One region of the Streptomyces tirandamycinicus genome, then DNA from elsewhere that is predicted to be linked to it. Evidence: riboswitches for the same ligand, from Rfam matches in the RefSeq annotation. Region 1 holds a riboswitch; each other region holds the start of a gene.
What was found. Region 1 has a riboswitch for cobalamin ahead of DDW44_RS15800 (energy-coupling factor ABC transporter permease). Riboswitches for the same ligand answer to the same signal wherever they lie in the genome.
Positions count from the first base shown of each region.

Region 2: it holds a riboswitch for cobalamin, as region 1 does, so the genes downstream of both, DDW44_RS12735 (hypothetical protein) here and DDW44_RS15800 (energy-coupling factor ABC transporter permease) in region 1, are expected to answer to the same signal.
Region 3: it holds a riboswitch for cobalamin, as region 1 does, so the genes downstream of both, metE (5-methyltetrahydropteroyltriglutamate--homocysteine S-methyltransferase) here and DDW44_RS15800 (energy-coupling factor ABC transporter permease) in region 1, are expected to answer to the same signal.
Region 4: it holds a riboswitch for cobalamin, as region 1 does, so the genes downstream of both, DDW44_RS20440 (ribonucleoside-diphosphate reductase subunit alpha) here and DDW44_RS15800 (energy-coupling factor ABC transporter permease) in region 1, are expected to answer to the same signal.

Region 1 is NZ_CP029188.1:3,578,934-3,581,865, reverse strand. Features, by position in the region: gene cbiQ (cobalt ECF transporter T component CbiQ) at 1-89, opposite strand, end outside; gene DDW44_RS15805 (energy-coupling factor ABC transporter substrate-binding protein) at 96-500, opposite strand; gene DDW44_RS15800 (energy-coupling factor ABC transporter permease) at 497-1,189, opposite strand; cobalamin riboswitch at 1,219-1,438, opposite strand; gene DDW44_RS15795 (PTS-dependent dihydroxyacetone kinase phosphotransferase subunit DhaM) at 1,456-1,860, opposite strand; gene dhaL (dihydroxyacetone kinase subunit DhaL) at 1,857-2,543, opposite strand; gene dhaK (dihydroxyacetone kinase subunit DhaK) at 2,547-2,932, opposite strand, start outside.
Region 2 is NZ_CP029188.1:2,889,235-2,892,166, reverse strand. Features, by position in the region: gene DDW44_RS12745 (IclR family transcriptional regulator) at 1-385, shown strand, start outside; gene DDW44_RS12740 (cold-shock protein) at 620-844, opposite strand; cobalamin riboswitch at 1,233-1,414, shown strand; gene DDW44_RS12735 (hypothetical protein) at 1,459-1,848, shown strand; gene DDW44_RS12730 (ABC transporter substrate-binding protein) at 2,111-2,932, shown strand, end outside.
Region 3 is NZ_CP029188.1:5,837,268-5,840,199, forward strand. Features, by position in the region: gene metE (5-methyltetrahydropteroyltriglutamate--homocysteine S-methyltransferase) at 1-1,030, opposite strand, end outside; cobalamin riboswitch at 1,219-1,439, opposite strand; gene DDW44_RS25480 (3-hydroxybutyryl-CoA dehydrogenase) at 1,686-2,555, opposite strand; gene aceB (malate synthase A) at 2,552-2,932, opposite strand, start outside.
Region 4 is NZ_CP029188.1:4,599,173-4,602,104, forward strand. Features, by position in the region: gene DDW44_RS20440 (ribonucleoside-diphosphate reductase subunit alpha) at 1-1,205, opposite strand, end outside; cobalamin riboswitch at 1,331-1,473, opposite strand; gene DDW44_RS20445 (GNAT family N-acetyltransferase) at 1,528-2,028, opposite strand; gene DDW44_RS20450 (YbdD/YjiX family protein) at 2,118-2,324, opposite strand; gene DDW44_RS20455 (carbon starvation CstA family protein) at 2,339-2,932, opposite strand, start outside.

The sequences.
Region 1 (2,932 bases):
ACCGTCAGCCCCAGACCGAGCGCCGCCTTCTCGCCCGGATGGCGGCCGCGCCAGCGGCTGCCGTGCGCCGCCGCGTCGATCGGCAGCATCGGGGACTACGCGCCCGCGCCGGCGGGATCGGCCGTCCCGGCGGAATCGGCCGCACCGGCGTCCGCCGCCCGGCCGTCCCGCGTAGCCGTCCGGCCGTCCCGCGCCGCCGCCCGGGCCTCGCCCTGCCGTCGGCCCCTGCGCAGCCCGAAGTAGTACGCGAGGACACCGGCGCCCAGCGCGGCCTGGAGGGCGAACAGGGCCGACTCGACCTCCCCGGACGGCGGTTCGTACAGCGGGGCGAACCAGGGCTCGTAGTCCGGGGCGATCTCCGTGATCGCGGTCTCCGCCTCGCCGTCGGCGCCGGTGAAGGGCTCCTCCTTGTGGTCACCCAGGCCCAGTGCGAGCGGCAGCACCGCCAGCGCGGCCACGATCGCCAGCAGCAGTGTGTTGATCTTCGCGTTGCGGCTCATCGGACTGCGGCCTCCTTCTTCGCCCCGCCCTGGAGGAGCACCCCGAGCCGGGTCAGCTCACCCTTGCTCGACTGCACCAGCAGCCGCATCACCAGGACGGTGAGCAGGCCCTCGCTGATCGCCAGCGGGAACTGGGTGACCGCGAAGATCCCGCCGAACTTGGCCAGGGCCCCCACCACACCGCTGCCCGGGTCGGGGAACGCCAGCGCCAGCTGCACGCTGGTGACGCAGTACGTGGACAGGTCGGCGGTGAACGCGCCCAGGAACACGGCCACCATCAGCGGCGCCCCGGACCGCCGCAGCAGCGCGTACACCCCGAACCCGGCCCAGGGCCCCACGATCGCCAGCGAGAAGACGTTCGCGCCGAGCGTGGTCAGTCCCCCGTGGGCCAGCAGCAGCGCCTGGAAGAGCAGGGTGATCGTGCCGAGGACCGCCATGATCGGCGGCCGGAACAGTATCGCGCCCAGGCCCGTTCCGGTCGGATGGGAGCAACTGCCCGTCACGGAAGGGATCTTGAGCGCGGACAGCACGAAGGTGAAGGCGCCGGACGCGCCGAGCAGCAGCGTGGACTCGGGGTTCGCCCTGACCTCACGGGTCAGCGCCCGTACACCGTGGATCACGAAGGGGGCGGACGCGGCGGCCCAGGCGGCCGCGTGCACAGGGGGCAGAAACCCCTCGGCTATATGCATGGGTTGGGAGACCTCTCCAGCACCTCGTGGATGGACAACGCGCCCTGGCCGGTCTCCTGGCTGACGGGTCATGCCGCCCGGGCTCCGCCTTCCCGGACACCGCGGTCTCCCGCGGCGGTCCAGTGGCTTCCTTGCGGAGAGAGCCGGACTTCCCGATCACAGTGGCGAGGGCCGCACCGGTACTCCACCGGTTTCCCGTTCACCAAGGCCCTGCGACACTAGTGCGTTGACCAGGTGCATCACAAGCCGCGTACGGATGCGTACGGTCACACCTTCCGGTAGCCGTACGCCTCCTCCGCCGCCGCCACCACCGCGTCCAGATCGGCCCCGGCGGCCGCCGTGACCACCGCGGCGACGGCCCCCTCGACGAACGGCGCGTCCACGAGCCTGGTCCGCTCCGGGAGTTCGTCCCCCTCGGCCAGCAGCGCCTTCACCGTCAGCACGGCGCTGCCGATGTCGACCAGCACCGCCACCCCCGCCCCCCGGTCCACCTCGTGCGCGGCGCGGGCGGTGAGCTCCGAACTGGTGCCGAGGCCGCCGTCCGCGGTGCCGCCGGCCGCCGCCACCGGCACGCCGTCGCCCGCGCCGGCCAGCCTCCTGGCGAGGTCGGCGACCGACGCGGCGACCTGCGCGCTGTGCGAGACCAGGACGATCCCGACCACGCCGGTCATCGCGCGGCCTCCTCGAGGGTGCCGATCAGCAGGGCGGAGGACGTCGCCCCCGGATCCTGGTGCCCGACGCTGCGCTCGCCCAGATAGCTCGCGCGGCCCTTGCGCGCCAGCATCGGCACGGTCGCGGCCGCGCCGCCCTCCGCGGCCTCGCGCGCGGCAGCGAAGGACTCGTCCAGCGCCACCGCCGCCGGCTCCAGCGCGTCCAGCATCGTCTTGTCCCCGGCCTTCGCGCCGCCCAGCTGGGCCACCGCCGCGATCCCCGCGCGCAGCGCCTCGGCGAGCTGCGCCCGCGACACCCCGGCCTCGTCGCCGAGGGCCTTGCCCGCGCGCCGCAGCAGCGTCCCGTACAGCGGCCCCGAAGCCCCGCCGACCGTCGAGATCAGCTGCCGCCCGGTCAGCATCAGTACGGCACCGGGGGTGTCCGGCGCGTCCTTCTCCAGCGCGGCCGTCACCGCCGTGAAACCCCGCTGCATATTGGTCCCGTGGTCGGCGTCCCCGATCGCGGCGTCGAGCTCGGTGAGCCGCGCCGCCTCCCGGTTCACCGCCTGGGCGAGGGCGTTCATCCAGCGGAGGAAGAACTCCGCGTCGAGCACCGCGTCTCCGTCTCGTGGCACGTCGGCTCCCTTGTGCGCGTCGTCGCGGCCCGCGGACGCGGCACCGCCGTCGCCGGCCGGGCCGGGCATGGCTCAGCGGCCCCAGCGCAGGGCGGGCGTCTCCACGGGGGCGTCCCACAGCCGCAGGATCTCCTCGTCCGCCTCGCACAGGGTCACCGAGCAGCCCGCCATGTCGAGCGAGGTGACGTAGTTCCCGACCAGGGTCCGGGCCACCGGCACACCGCGCTCGGCCAGCACCCGGTGGACCTCCGCGTTGAACCCGTACAGCTCCAGCAGCGGTGTCGCGCCCATGCCGTTGACCAGGGCCAGCACCGGACTGGACGGCCGGAGGTCGTCGAGGACCGCCTCCACGGCGAAGTCCGCGATCTCCCGCGAGGTCATCATCGGCCGCCGTTCACGGCCGGGTTCGCCGTGGATGCCGATTCCCAACTCCAGCTCGCCGGACGGCAGGTCGAACG
Region 2 (2,932 bases), 690 kb from region 1:
CCGCCATCTGCTCAGCCCGCGGGCCGAGCCGGGGCTGCGGGTGCCCGCGCACTGCACCGCGCTGGGCAAGTGCCTGCTCGCCCAACTGCCGGACGAGGAGGTGCTGAAGCTCGTCGGCAAGGGGCCCTACGAGCGGCTGACGGACGCCACCCACACCACCTGGCCGCAGCTGGGCAAGGCCCTGGGCGAAGTCCGCGAGGACGGCATCTCGCGATCGTTCGAGGAGTACGAGGTGGGGCTGGTGTCCTTCGCGGTGGCCCTGCCCGCGGCACCGGACGGCACCCTGTTCGGCATCAGCGTCTCGCTGCCGACGTCCCGGGCGGGGCAGCAGAGCGAGATCGAGCAGCGACTGCGTGCGGCCACCGCGGTGCTGCGCCGCCGCTGACACCCCGGGCCGGCGGCCGCTGCCCCCGGCCGGCGGCGGGGCTTGCCGGTCGCGGGTCGCTCTGGTCGCGGGTCGCTCCGGTTGCGGGTCGTTGCGGTCGCGGGTCGTTGCGGGTCGTTGCGGTCGCGGTCCGTCGCGGCTGCGGTCCGTTGCGCGCAGGGGGCGTTCCAGTCGCCGTCCATTGCGGCCGGGGCGTGGCGGTCAGATGGCGTTGCGGTCAGGGGGTCGTTGCGGTCACGCGGGCCGGGGCACGATGTTCAGCGCGCGGTAGTCGTACCCGTCCTGTGGGAAACCGGGAGCTTCCCACTGGAGATCCACCAACTGCCCCGGTGACAGCGTGCGGAAGCCCGCCATCTGGATGTGGGAGTAGTGGCCCCAGCACCCGCCGGGAGTCTCGTCGGAATCAAGGACACCCCACCCTTCCTCGTCGCGCCACTCACGGACCGTCGCGATCACCATGGGCGTACCCTACGGGCCCGTCGGCGGGTTGCCGCCCCGGCGGCAGGACGCCGCAGGACCGGCCTGCTTCTCCGGCGGGCTGCCGGCACCCGAACGGCACTGCCGCGGCGGGAACCGGGCGGCATCGTCCCGGTCCCGGACACCGGCGCGTACTGCTTTCTCGACGCCGTTCCACCGAGACGCCCGCCCGAACCGGCCGATGCGTCCCCTGTCTCGTGACCATGGAGGCTCTGTCTCGCGACCACGGAGGCCCTGCCTCGCGCCCGCGGAGGGTCCTCTTGTCCAGGGGGTTGCGCGGGCCGTCGGTGTCGCGCGCATCGCCCGCGAGCGCTGGTCGTGTGCTGCGGATGTTCGTGGCCGGTCCGACGCGGGCGTATGACGGGACGCGTCCTTCTGCGATGATGTCCGCGACAAAGGCGACGGCGGAACGAGGAAGCCGGTGTGAATCCGGCGCGGTCCCGCCACTGTGATCGGCGAGCGGATCCCGAACAGACCACTGCCCGTGCGCGGGTGGGAAGGCCGGGACGAGCACTGACCCGAGAGCCAGGAGACTCACGCGGTCGCCTCCTCGATACGACTGGGGCGGATCTCCCCGGAGAGGAGGGCTCGTCGTGATGCCCATGGAGGCGTCGCGCGACGGTTCGGTGCCGTGCCGGGTCGTGGTGTGCCGGGACTGCTGCTGCGGCAGCCCCAAGGTGTCCGGCGTCGATCACGGTGAGCAGACCGCGCGTCTCGCCGAGGACGCCCCGGTCCGGATCACCGACTGTCTCGACGTGTGCGACCAGGCGAACGTGATCGTGGTGCAGCCGTCGTCCGAGGGACGCGCCGCCGGCGGCCGGCCGGTCTGGTTCGGCCTCGTCAACGACCCCGCCGCGACCGAGGACATCGCCGCCTGGGTACGGGCGGGCGGGCCGGGCGTCGCCGCGCTCACGGACATCCTCGACCTGTACGCCTTCACCCCGCCGCGGCGTGCCCGGGCCACGCCGCTCCGTGACACGGGCTGACCCGGCGGCCCCTCAAGCCCCCCGGTCCCTCCGGCCACCTCGCATGACCGGCTGACTTCCCGTGCGCCTTCCGCGACCCGGCACGCCGTCCCGACTCCCGCCGACCCTCCGCGACCCGACCCGACCTGCCTTCCCCGACCCGACCTGCCTTCCCGAACCCCACGCGCCTTCCCGAACCCGACCCGCTTTCCCGAATCCGGCCGTCCTCCGGAGCACTATCCGGACCGTTCCGGTTCCAACCCGCGGTGAGAGGACCCACCAGATGATGCGCAAGCGCCCGATATTCCTGCTGCCGGCCGTGGCCGCAGCGGCCCTGCTGCTCTCCGGTTGCGGTGGCACCGCCGCCCGCGACGACGCCGCGCGGGCGGAGCCCGCCGCCGAGGGCTTCCCGGTCACGGTGTCCAACTGCGGTGTGAAGACGACCTATCAGCGGCCGCCGCAGCGCGCGGTGTCGCTCAACCAGCACGCGACCGAGGTCATGCTGGCGCTGGGACTGCAGAAGTCGATGGTCGGCACGGCCTACCTCGACGACAAGATCCTCCCCCGGTACCAGGGCGCCTACGACGGGATCAAGGTGCTGGCGAAGGAGTACCCCTCCTTCGAGACGCTGCTGACCGCCGAACCGGACTTCGCCTACGGCGGTTTCGCCAGCACCTTCGACGAGAAGGAGGGCCGCAGCCGCGAAGCCCTGTCCAAGGCCGGGATCAACTCCTACCTCAACATCGAGGAGTGCCCGAGAGGGCCTGTGACGATGGCCACGATGGACCAGGAGATCCGGAACGTGGCCAGGATCTTCGGTGTGCCGGAACGAGCCGATCAGGAGCTGAAGAAGCTCCACGGCACGCTGGACGAGGTCGAGGGCAAGCTCGCCGGAGTCACCCCGGCCAAGATCTTCGTGTACGACAGCGGCGACAAGACCGCCTTCACCGCCGGAGGGGCGGGCGTCGGCAACGAGATGATCAAACAGGCGGGTGGGGTGAACCTCTTCGCCGACCTGGACAAGTCGTTCGGTGACGTGTCGTTCGAGCAGGTGGCCGAGCGCATGCCCGAGGTCGTCGTCATCTACGACTACGGCAACCAGCCC
Region 3 (2,932 bases), 2.3 Mb from region 1:
CGTCGAGGGGCACATGGAGGAGGGAGCAGGAGGCGGCGACGTCGACCCGGCCGGCGAGCCCGAGCAGGGTGCCCAGCGTGGCCAGGGACTTCTCCAGGTCGTTCACCCAGATGTTGCGGCCGTTGACCACCCCGGCGACCAGGCGCCTGCCGGGCAGGCCCCCGGCGGCCGCGAGTGCTTCGAGGTTGGCGGCGGCGGCCTCGGTGAAGTCGAGGGCGAGCCCGTCGACGGGGGCCTTGGCGAGCACCGGCAGGGCGTCGCCGAGCCGGTCGAAGTAGGAGGCGACGAGCAGCTTCGGCCGGTCGCGGAGCCCGCCGAGGTACGCGTAGGCGCGGGCGGCCGCGTCGAGTTCGGCTGGGGTGCGGTCCTGCACCAGGGCCGGTTCGTCGAGCTGCACCCACTCGGCTCCCGCCGCCCTCAGGTCGGCCAGAATCTCCCCGTACACGGGCAGCAGGCGGTCCAGCAGGGTGAGCGGGTCGAAGCCGGCGGCCACGCCCGGGGCGGGCTTGGCCAGGAGCAGGTAGGTGACCGGGCCGACCAGGACGGGCCGGGCGCTGAGGCCGAGCGCGAGCGCCTCACCCAGCTCGCCGACCTGCTTGCCGGAGTCTGCCGCGAACATGGTGTCCGGTCCCAGCTCGGGCACCAGGTAGTGGTAGTTGGTGTCGAACCACTTCGTCATCTCCAGCGGCGCCACGTCCCGGGTGCCCCGCGCCATGGCGAAGTAGCCGTCGAGGGCGTCGGCGTCGACGGCCGCCCGGTGGCGGGCGGGGATCGCGCCGACCATGACCGTGGTGTCGAGGACGTGGTCGTAGTACGAGAAGTCCCCGGTGGGCACCTCGTGCACGCCGGCGTCGGCGAGCAGCCGCCAGTTCGCACGGCGCAGGCCGGCGGCCGTGGTCCGAAGGGCGCCGGCGGTGACGCGGCCCTTCCAGTACCCCTCGATCGCCTTCTTCAGCTCCCGGTTCGGGCCCTGACGGGGGTAGCCGAACACGGTGGCCCGTGCTGCCGCGGCTGCGGACTTGTCGGTCACGGAGATCTCCTTCGCGAGATGATTCCCTGAGGTCCCGGAGAAGGGGACGAGCGCGCGAAGGTGGCGGACCGGGCGGAGCGGCCCCGCGTGGCGGGCGCGGTCGTCCGTCTGGTCTGAACTCCCCCGGACCACGTCCGAGGGCGCCGCCGACCCGCCCTCGAGGTCACCGGGATGTCCGCGCACGGTGGTCCGCGCACGGGCAACGGGCAGGTCTTCGGACTCACGGGCACGCCACTCCACGAAGGAGGGCACCTACTGGCCGTCGCTTCCCGGACCCGGGCGGGTCCAGTGCGTGTGACGGCGGTCGTTCCCGCTCACCGCTGCGGGGCAGTCCCGGATTCCCACCGGGTTCCCTCTTACGACGCAGCCCGCCTGGCGGGCGGGGCGAACCAGCTGCACGGGCCAGCCTACGGCGCGCACCGGCCCCGCGGACAGCACCGTCCGTCCTTCGGATGGTGAGGTCGGTGGTGAGGCGGGACGCGGTCCGCGGTGCTCGGAGCGGCCGAAGGGCGGGGAGCGCGCATCGCGCTCCCCGCCCCCTCCCCTGTTGCTCCCCCCGGCTCCCTCGTCCGGTGGGGTGGGGCCCGGGCCCCTCAGCCCGGGCCGACCGGGCTCCTCGGCCCGGTGGTTCGGTTCCCGCCGCCGTCGCGGCCCCTCAGCCGCGGTCGTACGTGTGGAATCCGCGGCCGGTCTTCCGGCCCAGCAGCCCGGCCTCGACCATCCGCTGCAGCAGCGGCGGCGGGGCGTACAGCGGCTCCTTGAACTCGTCGTACAGGGACTCCGCGATGGAGGCCACGGTGTCCAGGCCGATCAGGTCCGCGAGCTTCAGCGGGCCCATGGGGTGGGCGCAGCCCAGTTCCATGCCGGCGTCGATGCCGGCGGCGGAGGCGAATCCCGACTCCGCCATCCGGATCGCGGACAGGAGGTACGGCACGAGCAGGGCGTTGACCACGAAGCCGGCCCGGTCCTGCGACCGGATCACGGTCTTGCCCAGCAGGCGCGCGGCGAAGTCCTCGACCGCCGCGGCGGTTTCCGCCGACGTGTGCAGCGAGGTGACGACCTCCACCAGCGGCAGCACGGGCACCGGGTTGAAGAAGTGCAGTCCCACCACCCGGTCGGCGCGGCCGGTGGCCATACCGAGGCGCATCACGGGCAGGGAGGAGGTGTTGCTGGCGAGGATCGCCTCCGGGTCTTCGACGATCTTGTCGAGGGCGGCGAAGACCCCGGTCTTGGCGTCGGGGTTCTCCACGACGGCCTCGACGACCAGCTGCCGGTCGGCCAGGTCCTCGAGGTTCCCGGTGAAGACCAGCCTGGACAGGGCGTCCCGCGCCGTGTCCCGCTCCAGCTTCCCGCGCCCGACCGCCCGGTCCAGGGAGGCGACGACCCGCTCCCGTGCGGCGCAGGCGGCCACGGAGTCCACCTCGCACACCACGGTGTCCAGTCCGGACCGCGCGCAGACCTCGGCGATACCTGCCCCCATCTGGCCGCCGCCGACGACGCCGACGCGCCGGATGCCCGCGCTCATGATCCGGCCCCCGCGCGCTGGACGAGGTGACGGGAGTAGGCGTCCGGGGTGAAGAACAGCGGCAGTTCGGCGGCCAGGGCGGTGCGTTCGAAGAGGGCGCGGACCTCGTCGACGGCCGCCCAGGGGAACTCGGCCGCCAGCGCGTCGAGTTCGTTGTCGAGGAGGCGCAGCACGGTCTCGCGGTCGACGACGCGGTGCCGCAGCCACTGCCAGATCTGCACCCGGGCGATCTCGGCGGTGGCGGCGTCCTCCATGAGCCCGTGCAGCGCGACCGCGCCCTGCCCGCGGAGCCAGGCGTCGAAGTAGCGCAGGGCGACGGCGATGTTGGAGCGGATTCCCTCGGCCGTGGGCGGACCGCCGGCACGGCGCACGGACAG
Region 4 (2,932 bases), 1.0 Mb from region 1:
CCGGTCTGGGCGAGGGTGCGCATCATGCGCCCGTAGAGCTCACGGGCGGGGATGGTGCGGCGGGCGAGCCCGGCGGCCTCCGCCTTGCGGTACGCGGCGTCGAAGTCGTCGCCCCAGAGGTCGACGAGCTCGGGCACGTCGGCGGGGGAGAACAGCGACCAGTCGGCGTCGGCGTTCACCCGGCGCATGAACTCGTCGGGGATCCAGTGCGCCAGGTTGAGGTTGTGCGTGCGGCGCGCCTCCTCGCCCGTGTTGTCCCGCAGCTCCAGGAACTCCTCGATGTCCGCGTGCCAGGTCTCCAGGTAGACGCAGGCGGCGCCCTTGCGCCGGCCGCCCTGGTTGACGGCGGCCACCGACGAGTCCAGCGTGCGCAGGAACGGCACGATGCCGTTGGAGTGGCCGTTGGTCCCCCGGATGAGCGAACCGCGGGAGCGGATGCGGGAGTACGACAGGCCGATGCCGCCGGCGTGCTTCGAGAGCCGTGCCACCTGGTGGTAGCGCTCGTAGATGGAGTCCAGTTCGTCCAGCGGGGAGTCCAGCAGGTAGCAGGACGACATCTGGGGGTGCCGGGTGCCGGAGTTGAAGAGCGTGGGGGAGGACGGCAGGTAGTCGAGGCGGCTCATCAGCCCGTACAGGGACGCCACTTCGTCCAGCGCGCGCGGGGAGTCGTCCTCGGCGAGACCGCAGGCGACGCGCAGCATGAAGTACTGCGGGGTTTCGATGACCTTGCGGGTGATCGGGTGCCGGAGCAGATAGCGGCTGTAGAGGGTGCGCAGGCCGAAGTAGCCGAAGCGGTCGTCGGCGTCCGGGTCGACCAGCGCGTCGAGACGCCGGGCGTGCGCCCCGGCGAACGCGGCGGTGCGGTCCGCGATCAGCCCCTCGCGGTGGCCGACGGCGATCGAGCCGGAGAACGCGGACGCGCCCTGGCCGGCCGCCTCGTCCGCGATGGTGAGGGTGAGCAGTCGTGCCGCGAGCCGGGAGTACGCCGGGTCCTCGGAGATCAGCCCGGCGGCCGCCTCCGTGGCCAGTTCGCGCAGTTCGGCCTCGTCGGAGCCCGCGTGACGGCCCCGGAGAGCGGCCGCGGCCACCCGGCCGGGGTCGGCGTCGGGCAGGTCGGCGGTGAGCTCGGTCAGGGTCCGCAGGAGCGCGGTGCCTGGTCCGTCGGCGAGCTGCGCTGAAGCAGGATCGGGCGGCGCGATGGTCACGGGGTGCTCTCCCTCGCTCGGCTGGGGGCCGGCGGGGCGGGGGCACGGACGCACACCCGGGCAGGGCGGACCGCGTCCACCGGCCTTTTCCGCGAGGCCCGGACGTCTGGGCACCCGGGCCGGACGGTCCGGGCGCACCGTCGGCAGGTTCTCGGACTCACACGGGGCGTACGGGTCCTGGTTTCGGACCGGCGCACGCCGGTACACCGTTGCGGGACAGTTCCGGATTCCCACCGGATTCCCCTGCGTCGACAGCGAGCACGAGCATACATGTAGGGGCGGCGAGTTGCGGCACCCCCCACATGTTGTGTCGTGAGCCCGTTCAGAGCTCCAGGGCGTAGGTCAGCAGGGGAGGCATGCCGGGCACGGGTGTCCAGTCCCGCCCGGGTGTCCGCGCGAAGCCGAGCCGTCCGTACAGGCGATGGGCGGCGTGCATCGCGGAATGGGTGGAGAGGACCAGCCGTTGACAGCCGAGGGCCCGGGCGCGCTCGGCGCACGCCCGCACCAGCGCCTCCCCCACTCCCCGGCCGCGGGCCGCCGGGTCGACCGCCAGCATCCGGAACTCGGCTTCCAGCGGGCCGGCGACCTCGGCCCAGGGCCCGCCGTACGGAGTGAACGTCACCCCGCCGGCGATCCGCCCCCCGCGGTCGGCCGCGACCAGCACCTCGGCCTCCGCGGCCCGCCGGGGGACGTCCCGCAGCACGGCGAGATAGGGGTCGTCCTCGCCGAAGTCCAGCAGCCCGCCGTCGAGGTACGCCCGCGTCGTGACCGCCCCGAGGGCCTCGTGGTCGCCGGGCTCCGCGCGCCTGATGGTGATGTCCATGTCGGCAGTGTGCTCCACGGGTACGGCGCAGGCCTCCGCTTTCCCCGGAGGGGGCGCGGAGGCCCGTGGGCGGCGGTCGGACCGGGTGGTCAGCAGCAGCGGAACCCCTTGCGGGGGTCGGCCTCCCGCTCGTCCGTGCGGCGGCGTTCGAACTCGCGGCGGGACATCACCTCCGCGTCGGGGTCGTGCGACCGCGTGTGGGCCACATAGCGGTCGTACACCGACTCGCCCGAGACCTCGCGCACGTACCAGCGGATCCAGCCCACCGCGCGCCGCACGCCGCTCACCATCGCCATACCCGCCACGGTACTCACGTCCTGCCGCTTCCGGCAGCCTCGTGGCCGCCGGCGCCGGCGCCGGCCGTCGCGAGCTCCGCCTTCTCCTCCTTGGTGGCGAACAGCCCGGCGGGCGCGACGAGCTTCGACTCGACGTACGGGACCTCGGCGAGCCGGACGGTCTCCGGCTTGCTGATCGACCGGAAGCAGACCCGGGCGGCGTCCGCCAGGACCACCACGATGAGCAGGGCGAACAGCGCCGCGAGCACGCCGTCGACGGTGGAGTTGGTGACGATGGTGTGCATGTCGTCCATCGACTTCGCCGGAGCCAGCACCTCGCCGGAGTCGATGCCCGCCTGGTACTTCTCGCGCTGGGAGAAGAAGCCCACCTTGGGGTCGCCGGAGAAGACCTTCTGCCAGCTCGCGGTGAGGGTGACCGTGGCGTCCCAGGCGAGCGGGACCGCCGTGACCCACGCCCACTTGAGGCGTCCGGACTTCACCAGCAGCGTGGTGCAGACGGCGAGGGCGACGGCCGCGAGGAGCTGGTTGGCGATGCCGAAGAGCGGGAAGAGCTGGTTGATGCCGCCGAGCGGGTCGTGCACGCCGACCCAGAGGAAGTAGCCCCAGCC